Regions from separate parts of the Cernens ardua genome, predicted to be linked through region 3. Evidence: predicted binding sites of a transcription regulator. Region 3 holds the regulator's gene; each other region holds the start of a gene.

Evidence for each region. Region 3 encodes PhoB, which activates phosphate uptake and scavenging genes when phosphate is short. Its sites were predicted from a motif close to TGTCATANNNNTGTCANA; they were not measured.
Region 1: the regulator PhoB is predicted to act here: its motif matches at 2,642-2,659, upstream of hexR (transcriptional regulator HexR).
Region 2: the regulator PhoB is predicted to act here: its motif matches at 1,966-1,983, upstream of ppk1 (polyphosphate kinase 1).

The regions. Positions count from the first base shown of each region.
Region 1 covers NZ_JBPCZH010000002.1:121,061-126,038, reverse strand. Annotated here, with positions in the region: gene pgl (6-phosphogluconolactonase) at 1-526, opposite strand, end outside; gene zwf (glucose-6-phosphate dehydrogenase) at 530-2,005, opposite strand; gene hexR (transcriptional regulator HexR) at 2,900-3,775, shown strand; gene LMG33818_RS05065 (sugar porter family MFS transporter) at 4,215-4,978, shown strand, end outside.
Region 2 covers NZ_JBPCZH010000001.1:810,916-815,893, forward strand. Annotated here, with positions in the region: gene ppk1 (polyphosphate kinase 1) at 1-1,909, opposite strand, end outside; gene LMG33818_RS03535 (hypothetical protein) at 2,126-2,272, shown strand; gene LMG33818_RS03540 (inositol monophosphatase family protein) at 2,311-3,138, shown strand; gene LMG33818_RS03545 (hypothetical protein) at 3,180-3,626, shown strand; gene orn (oligoribonuclease) at 3,835-4,401, opposite strand; gene rsgA (small ribosomal subunit biogenesis GTPase RsgA) at 4,709-4,978, shown strand, end outside.
Region 3 covers NZ_JBPCZH010000004.1:189,823-194,800, forward strand. Annotated here, with positions in the region: gene cysZ (sulfate transporter CysZ) at 1-469, shown strand, start outside; gene LMG33818_RS08860 (N-acetylmuramoyl-L-alanine amidase) at 571-1,569, shown strand; gene phoR (phosphate regulon sensor histidine kinase PhoR) at 1,573-2,868, opposite strand; gene phoB (phosphate regulon transcriptional regulator PhoB) at 2,923-3,618, opposite strand; gene ubiA (4-hydroxybenzoate octaprenyltransferase) at 3,803-4,696, opposite strand.

The DNA.
Region 1 (4,978 bases), on a different contig from region 3:
GCTGGTGTCGACTAAAGGAAATACGCGCCTGAGGAACACTGGGCGCATGGACCGCCAACAGAGGTTTAGTCGTTGTCAGCCCTTCATCCAGTTGCGGGCTATCAGGGAATAGAGAAGCCGTGTGACCATCACCCCCCATACCCAGAATAACGACGCTGGCAGGCCAACTTAGCCTGGACACGCCCTCTTCCAGTGCCTCCACACCCTCTTCCGGTGTTTTGTCGCCTGTCGTCAATGGAATAAAGGTCGCCTTGGCCGCGTTATTCTGAATCAAATGACGTTTTACCAGACGAGTATTGCTGTCATCAGCTGATTCATCCACCCAACGCTCATCGGCCAGTGTGACGTCAACCCGATCCCACTCCAGCGATTGCTTGGACAATGCTTCAAAAAAGGGAAGTGGTGTTGAACCGCCAGAAACGATCAGCAATGCCCGTTCCTGCCCGGTAAGATCCGTGCGGAGCGCCTCCGCTACGGATTCAGCAAGGCTACTTGCCAGTTCTTCACGAGACTGTGACTGTGCCATGACTTAATAATCCTCGTACCAGGAATAGTTATCACGGGTTACCATCGCGATAGACGAAATCGGCCCCCAAGTACCTGCCGGATAACGCTCGGGAGGAAGACCGCGTGATTCCCAGCCCTGAATGAGCTTGTCAATCCAGCGCCATGACCATTCGACTTCATCGCGGCGAACAAAGAGGTACTGGCGCCCTTTCATTACCTCTAGAATCAAGCGCTCATAGGCATCCGGAATACGTTCCTTGGGGAATTCCTTATGGAAATCCAGGTGAAGTGGACCAGGACGCAAACGCATTCCCTTGTCGAGACCGGAATCCTTGGTAAGGATCTGCAGGTTAATACCTTCATCAGGCTGCAAACGAATCACGAGCTTGTTGCTTGCCAGCCCACGTTGATCAGGATCAAAGATATAGTGTGGCTGTTGACGGAAGTGAATGACGATTTGCGAAAGTTTCTCAGGTAACCGTTTACCTGTACGCAAATAGAAAGGAACACCTGCCCAACGCCAGTTAGCCACTTCTGCTTTCAGGGCAACAAAGGTTTCCGTGTGGGAATCCACATTGGCACCCTCTTCCTCCAGATATCCGGGTACAGGTTTACCATTGGCAACACCCGCTGTGTACTGACCACGAACAACATCAGTAGCCAATCGCTCGCCTTCAATCGGACGCAATGCCTTGAGCACTTTTACCTTTTCATCGCGGATACTATTGGAATCCAGACTGGTGGGCGGTTCCATGGCGATCATGCAAAGCAGCTGCATCAGGTGGTTCTGAAGCATGTCACGCACCTGGCCGGCCTGATCATAATATCCCCAACGACCTTCAACACCGACTGTTTCAGCTACCGTGATTTCCACATGGGAAATATTGGACTGATTCCATTGATTACCGAACAATGGGTTAGCGAAACGAAGCGCCAACAGGTTTTGAACGGTCTCCTTGCCAAGGTAATGGTCGATACGATAAATCTGACTTTCAGCGAAAACACTACCGATGGCATCGTTGGTTTCGATGGAAGTCTCAAGATCATAGCCGATGGGCTTTTCGACAATGACACGGCTTTCATCATTGAGGCACTTGGCTTTCTTGAGGTTTTCCGAGATCACACCAAAAAGGCTGGCCGGTACTGAAAGGTAAACGACCAGCGGGCGATCATGGCCTTTACCCCATTTGGCAATTTCGGAATAGCCTTTCTCGTCGGCGAAGTCCAGTTTTAGGTATTCGAGGCGTCCCAGAAAACGCTTAAGGACGTCCTTGTCCAGTGACTCCTTGGGTACATATTTGTGCAGGGCTTCATCAACAAGCTTACTGAAGCTTGCATTGTCATTGTCCTGACGAGCCAATCCAAGAATACGGGTCTCTTCCGCAAGCAAGCCGCCATGATCAAGAAAATACATCGCGGCATAGAGCTTGCGCAGGGCCAGATCACCGAGTGCACCAAATAAAGCGACATCGACTGCCGGTGTCTGTTCTACGGCCATTGCGAGCTCTCCTTTTAAAGCACCAATTTTTTAAACCAATCGGGTGACAACGTGATAAGGATTATGGAACCCGGGTTCAGCGGAGGCTGTACTGGTGGGAATTGGCATAAGACACCATGCATATAATGGCCTTCTGCGTCATCCTGACCTGCGTGGATAGACTTATCACAGGATTACTATCTCTCTCGATTACTATCCCACTCGGGACAAGTAACACCAGTATTCCACACGCCACCCGGGGGATAATTCAAAATACTGTAACACTCATTCGAATCATGCTTTTCATGATTTCAAACCATACTGGCTGAACATCTCACAGGTTGAGGTTCCACCTTAGAGCGCCATCACCTATCAGGCAATACAACTTTTAGTAAACTTACCACATTTCTTGGCAATCGCCTTTGAGACTAAAGTATGCACGGTATGCCTTCATGGGAAATAAACCACAACGGCACCGGTTAGTATCCACCGTTTCACTTCCATCCGGTTCATCAACAAGTTACCCATCCATTAAGAGCCAATAACCGGGAAAGAGACGCCGTATCCTCTTACATGAAAGGGTTTGCATGACAGGCGAAAGACAAGCTGGCGAAGGGGTTGGACAACCGGCTTATTTTCCCTCTTGCTGTATTATAACGTCATAAATGTGTCATGGATGTTGCCAAATCCCATGTTGTACACCACGATGTTACATATCTTTATCCATATTACGTAGCCCGCATTGCAATATCAGCGCCATTAGAGTCGTACGGGCTATTTTAACGCAGGCCCAATAATGCAACGTTTCAGGGCAGTATTCGTCTATGGCATCCAACAGATGAATAGAATCATCAAGATACGATTCATAATAAACTGACCGATCGTTGGCTTAACCGATGGAATCATTAACACATGGTGGCACATAACCTCCTTAGCAAAATCAAAGAACGGCTAGATGAACTAAATCGCTCCGAGCGTAAGGTCGCCGAAGTGATCCTTGCAGACCCGGCCTCTGCAACCGGAATGAGCATTGCTACGCTGGCTCAGGCGGCAAGTGTCAGTGAACCCACTGTCAATCGCTTCTGCCGTAATTTCGATGCCAAAGGGTATCCTGACTTCAAGATAAAACTTGCCCAAAGTCTGGCGGGAGGAACGCCCTACGTCACTCGGTCCGTCGAGCGTGGCGATAACTCAGGGGCCTATACCAGCAAGATTTTTGGGGCTACCATCGCCGCACTGGATCAATGCCAACGCCAGATTGATCCTGTAGTGGTCGAGCGTGTGGTCGATTACCTCTCGCAGGCACGACAGCTCTATTTCTTTGGTATGGGAGCCTCAGCTCCGGTCATCATTGATGCCCAGCACAAGTTTTTCCGTTTCAATATGCCTGTATTGGCTTATGAAGACATGTTGATGCAGCGTATGTCAGCCGCCGCCATGGGGACTGGCGATGTGGTTGTAGTGATCTCCCACACAGGACGTACACGCGAGCTGGTCGAAATCAGTGCCATTGCACGTAACAATGGCGCCGTGGTGATCGGTATCACCGAAGCAGATTCGCCACTGGCGGAAGAATGCACCGAAATTCTGGGTGTGGAATCATCGGAAGACACCGAGCTTTACATGCCGATGACGTCTCGTATTGTCCACCTGGCCCTCATCGATATTCTTGCTACGGGCATTACTCTCAGACGCGGTGAAGATTTCCTGCCGCATCTGAAAAAGATCAAGGACAGCGTCAAACCAACAAAATACCCTCCTAATATGCATCCGGAAGATGAACTGGAATAAGCTTTTATGGAATGAGAGTTTATGGAATGAGAGTTGGGGCGGCCACATAGCGTAGTTGTTGCCGCCCTTTTGCTCATAGAACATAGCTAACATGATACATAGTCCTTTCCTTTCCAGAATTCTGCCCTTTCCACCTATTGCCCCCCTGAGCCATACATCTTTTTGATATGATGCTTACTTTGCCTTTTGGATTCAGGGACTTCCCGCACCTTTCAACCTTAAAACTTTAGTCGTTAACCTCTCAACAACACCTGAAAAAGGGGTAATCTGCACAGGTTGAACACAATCAAACCAGAGTAATGAACGCCTGTATTTTTATGCTCGGATGTGTAGTAACACTGAAATGACGTGAACGACCTCATACGCGGAATGTTCATCCCTGCACACACGGGCTTCGATAACCGCAACCGCTTGTATATTGAATACAAGGAGTAAACTGATGGCTGTAACACCTATTAGCCCACGCTCCAGCTCCGAAAACAGGGAGCCAGCGCAGGAATATTCTAATGCTGACATTGTCCCCATGGTGTGGGTGACCACTGCGTTGGCAGCTGTTGCTGGCCTGCTCTTCGGGATGGATACCGGGGTTATCTCAGGCGCCCTACCGCTGATCAGAAATGAATTCCATATTACGCAGGGTACAGAAGAATGGATCGTCAGCTCGATGATGTTTGGTGCCGCCATTGGCGCCTTGGGCTCTGGCTGGATATCACGGGTACTGGGCCGAAAACTGGCGCTGATTGCAGCCTCAGTGCTGTTCTTTGTAGGGGCATTGATAGCAGTGCTTAGTTTTAGCACCGACGTGCTGATTATCGCACGTATTTTACTGGGGCTGGCGGTGGGTATTGCCTCCTTTACCGCCCCTCTTTACCTCTCTGAAATCACTCCGGAACGAATTCGTGGCATGACTATTTCATGCTACCAGCTGATGGTCACAACCGGTATTCTGGCCGCGTTCGCGTCCGATCTGGCCTTTAGCTATATCAATAGCTGGCGCTGGATGTTTGGCATTCTGATGATTCCGGCAGCAGTCCTTTTTGTTGGCGTCATCATGATCCCCAACAGCCCTCGTTGGCTGGCCTCGCGGGATCGTTTCGAGGAGGCACGCACTGTCCTTTCCAAACTTCGCGCCAGCCGGGGTGAAGTTGATTATGAAATGAAAGAGATCACCTCTGCAGTCCAGGATGAGGACAACAAACAATC
Region 2 (4,978 bases), on a different contig from region 3:
GCTCCATGATCGACTTTACCTGTTCGGCAATACGCTTGTCGTAGAGCGGACATGCAACTTCAACACGTTGATCAAGATTACGCCCGTACCAGTCAGCCGATGAAATGTAAATCCGCTCGGCACCGCCATTATAAAAGCAATATACACGGGAATGTTCCAGGAAGCGATCCACGATACTGATCACTTCAATCCCTTCGCTTATTCCCTTGATACCCGGTATCAAACAGCACATGCCACGTACAATAGCGCGTACTTTTACCCCTGCCTGGGATGCCTGTTCCAATGCGGCAATCATGGTGTGATCCACAAGGCTATTCACCTTGATGAATATCTCTGCCTTTTTTCCCTGACGCGCCGATTCCATTTCATTTTCGATCATTTCCAGTAGCCGCTGACGCGTGGTCAACGGGGAGACCAGCAAATGCTTGAATTCAGGAGGCCGATAGGGTTTTTCCAGATAACGGAACACCTGCTCCACTTCTCTGGTAATGTCAGAATGTGCAGTGAACAGACTAAAATCCGTGTAGATACGAGCTGTCTTTTCATTGAAATTACCCGTTCCCACATGCGCATAACGATGCAACTTACCTTTTTCCTTGCGCGTCACCAGAATCAGTTTCGAATGGACTTTAAGCCCCTGAATCCCAAAAATGACACGCACGCCTTCCTGTGTCAGATATTTGGCCCACTCGATATTGGCTTCTTCATCAAAACGGGCCTGTAGCTCTACCATGACCGTTACCTGCTTGCCATTGCGGGCAGCTTCGACCAATGACTTGATAATGACAGAGTGCCGAGCGACCCGATACAAGCAGATTCGAATCGCATGGACATGCGGGTCATACGATGCCTGACGCACAAAATCCGTTAATTGTTCAAAACGGTGATAGGGATAATTCAGCAGAATATCGCGCTCGGCAATCGCCTCAAACACATTATGATGAGAAGTAAAATCAGGGTGTGTAAGCGCTTTCAAGGGCAGATATTCATAGGACTTGCGCCCCCAATTGGCGAAGCTGGTCAAGTCACGGGTGTTACGATAACGCCCGCCGGCCACCAGTGAATCATTGGAAGACATATCGCAGCGCGCGATCAGGAAATCGAGCATGCTTTCAGGCATATCGGCGTCGTATACCAATCGCACCGCTTCCGCTTGTTCACGCTGGCGAATTCCCTCCTCCATCAGCTCAAGAATACTGTGCTCGATATCGTGAGAGAGGCGGTATTCTGCATCGCGTGTCAGCTTGAATTCATAGGCTTTCAACGCATCATACGGCACTAGCCCTTTAAACAATTCCTCCAGACATAGTGAAATTACGTTATCCAACATAATGATGCGCTTGTTACGTTTTTCGTAACGAAAGGGCATTTTGATGAAACGGGGAAGCGCGTCACGAGGCAGCTCAACGGCGGCGTAATGAATATGCCCTTTATGCGCAATCTCGATACAAAAATAGGTGGAATCCTCCACCAGTGTTTTGGCCAGGTTGATTCCCTCACCAATCATCAACGGCACCAGATACTTCTTGATCTCGGTATGAAAAAACCAGCGGAGCCACTCACGCTCGCGGGGCGTTGTCTCCTTTTCATCAATCAGCATCAGGTTTTTACGCGCCAACTCAGCCAATACCTCGACGTGAATACGCTCAAATTTCTCCTGCAGCGCCATTACCTGCTGGTGGATCTCCGCCAGTAACGCCTCCGCCTTTTTACGATGATGTTTCGATGACGTATTCTCTATTTCCCGACGTACCTCTGCCACACGAACGCTAAAGAATTCATCGGCATTATTGGAAAAAATCCCCAAAAAATGAACGCGTTCAATAATGGGCACAGTCTTGTCTGCCGCTTCCTGTAATACCCGTTCATTGAATGAAAGCCAGCTAAGTTCTTTGGGATAAAATTTCATTACATGTGACCAATTGATGGAGATCAAGGATACATAACCATTCCTAAAGTTTAATTTAAGACAACTATGTGACAGTTATATAAAAGAGGGGCACAGCTTCTCTTTCAGAGAAAATCGTATCCTGATGCCCTGCGTCTACAGTGGTAAATAATCCATCACAAGAGAAACCATGAAATCGCATATAAATGACATTTATGGAAACAGCGTTGACCCGTAATGCAATCCAGTCGTCCCTTCAAGATTTTGGTGTTACTCTTTGGTGAGATGAACTACAGCATGCAGGATGTGACAGAACGTATTGGCAAGACAGCAGAGGGGTTTGCTGACATACGCCCCCTTCATTTCCTCCTGCACCCCATGTGAATTCACTTGTGACACTGCCTTGAGGAGAAAAACCAGCCATGGCCTTTAGTGATGCCCAGCTTGATCACTTTGCTTTAATACTTGAAGAAGCTGCAAAAAAAGAAGTCATGCCTGCCTTCGGTCACTTGGGCAAGGGCGCTATCCGTACCAAGGAGGGTCCTACCGATTTGGTCACTGATGCAGACGAGGCCTCTGAACGTTTGATTACTGAGCGCTTGCTGGCATCTTTTCCGGATAGCATTGTGATTGGTGAAGAAGCCGTTGCAAAAGGCGAAACGAATCTGGATTCACTCAAGGAGGCAACGCTGGCATTTATTATCGACCCTATCGATGGCACTCGTAATTACGCGACAGCAACGCCCCTGTTTGGCTTGATCGGTGCTGTGGTCGAAAAAGGGGAAATTACGGCCGGCGTCATTATTGAACCGATAACACAACGCCGTTTTTGTGCATTGAAGGGGAAAGGCGCGTGGAGCCAACTCTCAAATGGGGAGAGAACTCCTCTCAAAGTGGCCAAGCCTGTCCCGGTAAATCAAATGGAAGTCCATATATCGACGGGGTTCATGCCCCAGGAATTACGTGACCGAGTGAATTCGAGACTCTCCCATGTGGGGGCAGTCAGCATGTTCCTTTGTTCGGCACACGATTACAGGTTATTGGGCGAAGGCTATCGCCATGGTTTGATGTACTACAAGCTGATGCCATGGGACCATGCGGCCGGATGGCTGATCCATCAGGAGGCAGGCGGATATTCTGCTCATTTTGATGGTACGCCCTATCGCCCATATCACACCACCGGCGGGATACTCTATGCGCCGGATGAAGCCAGTTGGAAAGCATTGCACAAGGAGCTTCTGGCACCATGAACATGCGCCAATACACACACATTTTTTCCCCAAGGCACCTAATGTCCCTCACTCGGAAAGGGCTGGTGTTGGGGGTATGTACGTGTGGCGTATTGAGCTCAACCGTATATGCAGCACAAGGAGTAAACCTAAGCGTACCGGGCCCGAATTATGCCGAGGCGGCCAAAGCATATGCTCAAACTCAGGCGCAACCCAAACACCGCCCCCTGGTTTTCATGCCTGCTCGAACCGAGGGTTATAATGTGCATGGCGGTGTATCTACGGGGGTGATGGCAGGCTCACATCACACCAGTGGTGAATATACGGCAGGGTGGGTAACGGTCTCCCGTGGCAAGACGTACTTCAGCTTCGGTGCAACACAGATGCACATGACAGGTCATCGCTACGGCCGATATGATGCGGACAGCGGCCCTTACAGCATTGGGCCTTATGGCTATGGACCCGGGAACACAACCGGATATAGCCTGGCTATTGGTACAGGACCGTAAGCAGTTACGAAGACTGAATCAACCTAGTAAGCCAACCGTAACAGCGTTCGTGCCCCCTAATGATGTTGTACCCCTCACCCTCTCCGCATATTGCTTCGCGGCGCCTATCGGATTTTCCTCTATATCACTCTATAAAAACCTCTATACAGATATAGCCTCTATGCGAATATAGAGAGAAAGAAACAGCGCCGTAGGCATGTTTTCCATATCAAAGTGCAAGAAGATGTTCGCGATAATACTGGAGTTCCTCGATGGACTCGCGAATATCATCAAGTGCCTGATGCGTTGCACGCTTTTTCATTCCACCCAGAATGGAGGGCTTCCAACGGCGCGCCAGCTCTTTCAGGGTGGAGACATCGAGATTGCGATAGTGGAAAAAGGCTGCCAACTGCTGCATTTCACTCAGCATGAAACGGCGATCCTGATGCACGCTGTTTCCACACATGGGCGAACTTCCCGGCGCCATATAGCGTGACAGAAACTCAATCGTCATGCGCTCAGCCTGTTCGGTATCCACCGCACTTTCACGAACACGGTCAATCAGACCGGACTCCCCATGGGTCCGCGTATTCCATTCGTCCATCGCATTCAGGAATTCATCAGGCTGATGCACGGCAATCACTGGGCCTTCAGCAATGATATTCAGGTTGCCATCTGTCACGATGGTGGCCACTTCGATAATACGATTAACGTCAGGATCCAATCCGGTCATTTCCAGATCAATCCATGCCAAACGATCCTGTTTCGGATCAATTTCTCCAGCCACTTGGCTCATGCAACAAGACTCCCTCGGAGTAACGGGATACAGAATTCTCCGCCCCCCACACTAATAAACAACCACGCGCCGGCCAAACAGGGTTGCACGGGCAGATAAACACTCACCATACCGAAAATAGGCAAAGGAATCCAAACAAGGAATTCAATCGCCCTCATCCTGAAGAAACCTGTACAATAATACTCATCGTCATCATTCAATATTCAATGCGGGGCACACTTCTGTATCCTATATCCTACAGGGATCTTCCGGTATTGAATATCAATGTTAAAAACGATCCCTTTATTGTTTCAGCCTCGGGAGCGACATGAGCGGACGCAAACTCACTCGGCAACAACGTCGTCGTATCGAAAACATCCATGCAAAACGTAACCAGCGTGCCACAAAAGGCGACACGCAGAGCACGGAAGAGCTGGATGCCAGTAGTTACGGCCCGGAGCAACCGGGTAGGGTCGTTGCTCATTTTGGAAGAACCCTCGAAGTAGAAGACTCTTCAGGTGAGCTGCATCGGTGCCATCTGCGCGCCAATCTCGATTCACTCGTCAGTGGTGATTATGTCAGTTGGCGTGAAGGTCAG
Region 3 (4,978 bases):
TGAGTTGGGCATGGAGGGCGCCAATGACCAGCGTAGCCTTGGACGGCAGGCATGGGATGGATTTATTCGTGAACTGCACAAGCTCAGCTATATCCTGCCCCGAATGCTGATTCTATTCTTGCTGGGGTGGGTACCTGTTGTTCATTTGATCACGCCATTTCTATGGCTGGTGTTCTCCTTTTGGAGCGTTGCGCTGGAATATCTTGATTACACGATGGATGTCCACGAAGTTTCTTTCAAAAAAATGCTCAAATTATTGGGCAAGCTGCCGATAAAAACATTGGGATTCGGATTTGCGGTGAGTGTTTTGCTATGGATTCCCATTGTGAACCTGATTGTGATGCCTGCCGCCGTCGCAGCGGGGGTAATCATGTGGCGCGATAGTTATGGCAAGGTAAGCCGGCAGCTTGAGTATCAGTCTGGCGCACGGGCCTCGGCATCATCGGATCATAAATCATCAGGCGAATAAAAGGGCAAAACACAATAGTGGAGAAACACCCCGCGGGGAAAAAGCCGTATTTCAACTCGCTTGGCGTATTGAGAGATAAATATTTCTGGAATTTCAGTGTAATGATTAAATGGATAAGCGGGTTGTTGTGTCTGTTGATATTAACAGCCTGTAGTAGTGGCCAACCAATAGGTCCCGGTACATCTTCCTTGTACAACAAGCCTCCCTCATACAAAAAGGCACGTTCTGATGATTTTAGTGTGCCGGTCATTCAGGACAGGTCTCCGGGAAAGATACTGACAAAACGTGAAGGGGCTCGATTAAAGCCCAGGCAAGGCTATTGGGTAGATCGCTCTCTTCATACCCGTGGGGAGAACCAGCGTATCCACTTTTTGGTACTGCATTACACCGCAGGCAATGATCAACAATCAATAGATGCGTTGACAGAAGGCGCTGTAGGTGTGCACTACCTTGTGACCAATCAGCCGGCCAGTTATCGCCAACGGCCCGTGGTGTATCAATTGGCGGATGAGCAGATGAGAACCTGGCACGCGGGGGTAAGTGCCTGGGGGAATAGACATAATCTGAATGACACATCCATTGGGATTGAAATCGTGAATCCGGGTTATACACGCTCTTTAAGTGGCCGGGTATATGCGCCTTATTCAGAGTCTCAGATTCGTTTGATCATCGCGTTGGCACGAGATATCGTCAAACGCTATGACATTCCGCCTACTCATGTGGTGGGGCATGCCGATATTGCTCCCGGTCGCAAGACAGACCCGGGCCCGTTCTTCCCATGGGAGCAGTTATATCGTGCTGGTATCGGTGCATGGCCTGATCATCAGACGGTTTTGATGTATAAGAACCGTTTTGCTGGTGGTCATATGCCAAGTATACGTGTGTTACAGCGTGGGCTGGCGGCTTATGGTTATGCCATTGAGCCGACAGGTAGGATGGACAAGCAAACGAAGCAGGTATTGACCAGCTTCCAAATGCATTTTCGCCCCACCAATTATTCGGGTCACTATGATCTTGAAACTGCCGCAATTCTTTTCGCGTTGTTGAACAAGTATGATGGGGAACAAAAGGCTCAATCGTTGCTGGATGAGGCGTGGTAGCCTTCACTCCTGAATGACGCGGTTGGCAGGAAAGGCAAGCGTGAAATGTGCGCCGTCTCCTGGCTGTGATTCGACCTGAATCTGGCCTTCATGGTGAATCATCACGTGCTTGACGATGGCAAGCCCAAGGCCAGTGCCACCTGTTGAACTGGAACGACCTTTGTCTACGCGATAAAACCGTTCGGTCAGGCGGTCAAGGTGATGTTTTTCGATACCTTCTCCGTCATCACTGACACAGAGTTGACCGGAGCCGTCTTCCTCAACTCGCCATGTAATATGAATATGCGCCTTTTCACCTGAATATCTGACCGCATTCGAGACCAGATTGGTGACGGCGCTACGCAGTTCTTCTTCTGCCCCCAGCAAATGGTAACCCGGTGTTATATCCACGCTGATGGAATGTTGGCCTTGCGATAATGCATTGCCGTCCTGTTCCGCCTGTTGAACGAGCATGGCGATATTGACGGGATTGTAAGGGCTGATAGGTACGCCATTTTCAAGCCGCGACAGCATGAGTAGATCGTCTATCAAATGTCGCATGCGGTCACTTTGCTGCTGCATCTGTTCAAGTCCGCGTTGCATTCGCGGCGGCAGCAGTTCGCCAGCGTAATCCGCCAGAGGCTCCAGATAACCGGTAAAAACGGTAAGAGGCGTACGTAGCTCATGAGAAACATTGGCGACAAAATCGCGGCGCATTTCCTGGAGGCGTTGCAGGCGGGTGATGTCGCGAACCACCATCAGTCGTTCATTACGGCTATCACTGACAATCTGGAAATGTAACCAACGGGATTCATCGAGCGGCGAGCGGGTAGTCAACCCCTCTTCATATTTTCCGGACTCGAAATAGCGAACGAACTGCGGATGGCGAAGGAGATTCGTTACATATTGCCCGCGGTCTGCCGGATACTCCAGGCCCAACATCGTGCTGGCGGCTGCATTCCAGGTGTCCAGTGCCCCTTTATTATCAAGGACGATCATGCCATCTTTCATGGCCTCGGAGAGGCGGTCGAAACGTCCAATCACCTGGCGTAATTGGGTTTGTCGACGGCGCTCACGGCGTTGATAGCGATATAGATGGTCGAAAATATTGCCCCAGACTCCGGGGGCCGAGGGCGGCAATGTGTCGTAGGCTTTGTGAGACCAGCGCAGAATCCGCCACACCTGCCAAAAGCTATAAGTGATATAGAGCGCCAACCCGAGCACCATTCCTGTGACAGGATGATCCGCTAATAAGCCAATAACACAGCCTATGAGGAAAAGGGCGACGAGCAGTGCTATCTCTTGAGTCCAATAACGCATGAGGTATCAACAATAGCCTCGGATAGTTGAACAATGCGGGTAGTTGAACAGTTCTCAAATGGCACGGGAACGCTGGTTTGAGAAACGATACCCGGTGCCTCTCACTGTTTGTACCAAATAGTCATGTTGCTTGCCCAGCGCTTTTCGCAGGCGGCGGATATGCACATCGACGGTACGTTCCTCGACATACACACTGGCTCCCCAGACCTGATCCAGCAGTTGTGCGCGGGAATAAGCACGTTCCTGATGCGACATGAAGAAGGCCAGCAAGCGGTATTCTGTCGGGCCCATATCGATAGATTCACCATTGATACTGACACGCTTGCTATCAAGGTTAAGTGCCAACCCATCGATTTCGACAATATTCTGGCTGGAAGGGGAAGAACGCCTTAAAACAGCGCGGAGGCGGGCAACCAGCTCGCGGGGGGAAAACGGTTTGGTAATGTAGTCATCGGCACCCGCTTCCAGCCCCTGCACCTTGTTATCTTCTTCACCCTTGGCTGTCAGCAGGATGATCGGTGTCTCTTTAGTGGTTTCTTCCCGTTTCAGGCGGCGCGCCAGTTCAACACCACTGACCCCCGGCATCATCCAATCGAGCAAAATAAGATCAGGACGCTCATCGACAGCCAAGGGCAGCGCCTGTTGAGCATTTTCCGCTTCGAGCACATTGAAATCGGCCATTTCCAGCGCAATGGCGATCATGTCCCGGATAGAAGCTTCGTCATCTACAATCAACACTGTCTGTTTCATTGCATCTCTTCTCGTTGTGGTCGAAGAACAGGCAAAACCGCATTTAATACTTGCCGAACAAAAATGCCTCTGTGCCCTTGAGGGGCGTTTATGGCGGTTGCATGACAATTTAAGCGCAATGTGGTGACAGTCTTATGACACTGCTGAATCCAACCTGTTTTTGCTGTTTAGGATGCTTTCTTGATTATCCTGCCGTAGGCCAAAGTGCCAAAACAATGCCGGCGAAGAGGGAAATGCCGACCCAGTTATTATTCAGGAATGCCTGAAAGCAGCCTTCCCTGCTTCTGTGCCGTGTCAAATACCCCTGGTAGACGAATAGGCAAATCACACCCACGAGTCCCAACCAGTAGAAACCGTCCAGACCTGCCTCCACACCGAGGCCTGCCAGCAATAATAAAGTGATGACCTTTAATAAGGTCAAAATAGTGAGGTCATATTCACCGAAGAGAATGGCTGTTGATTTTACGCCAATCTTGAGGTCGTCATCACGATCCACCATGGCATAGGCTGTGTCGTACATGAGCGTCCAAACCACATTGGCCAGGAAAAGCCACCAGGCGATCGCAGGTACATTCCCTTTGACTGCCATGAAGGCTGTAGGAATACCCCAGCTGAAGGCAGCTCCCAATACGACTTGAGGAAGTTGGGTGTAGCGCTTCGCAAAAGGGTAGCAGGCAGCCAGAACAGCGCCCCCAAGGGAAACAAGAACCGTTTTTCCGCCGGTGAAGCAGACCAAGATGAATGAGATCACCATGAGTGAGAAAAACAGGATGAGCGCTTCCCTGGCAGAAATCCTGCCAGTAGCCAGCGGACGGTTTTTTGTTCGCTTTACCTTGCCATCGAAGTGCCTGTCCGCGTAATCATTAATTACACAGCCTGCAGCTCGCATGCAATACACTCCAACAACAAAAATGATGAGAAGCTTGCGCGAAGGTAAGCCATCCGCTGCCAACCAGAGGGCGGCCAGCGTGGGCCACATCAGTAGCCATGTGCCTATGGGGCGGTCAAGGCGCATGAGTTGAAGAAAGTCGGGCAGTCGCGTCAATCTATGGCGGAGCGATACATTCGGGTGTGTCATGAAATTGCCGATGTTCTCAGAAGAAGGTTGTAAAAAGCTGGATTAGCGGTGAAATCATATCGCCAATATACGAATGCTGGCATTAATGTAGATGGGAAAATTGTAGCATTTTCTGGCAATGTAAGGACATGTCCGCTATGGTTGCGGCTTATACGCTTGTTTTATGTCAGATAGTGGCCCATTTTCATGAATTTATTGGATCATTTTTCTTACGTAAACCATGCTTGTACAAGGATAGACATTTCCCCTATAAAGAGTGAAAGTCTGATTCCATATAGCGTG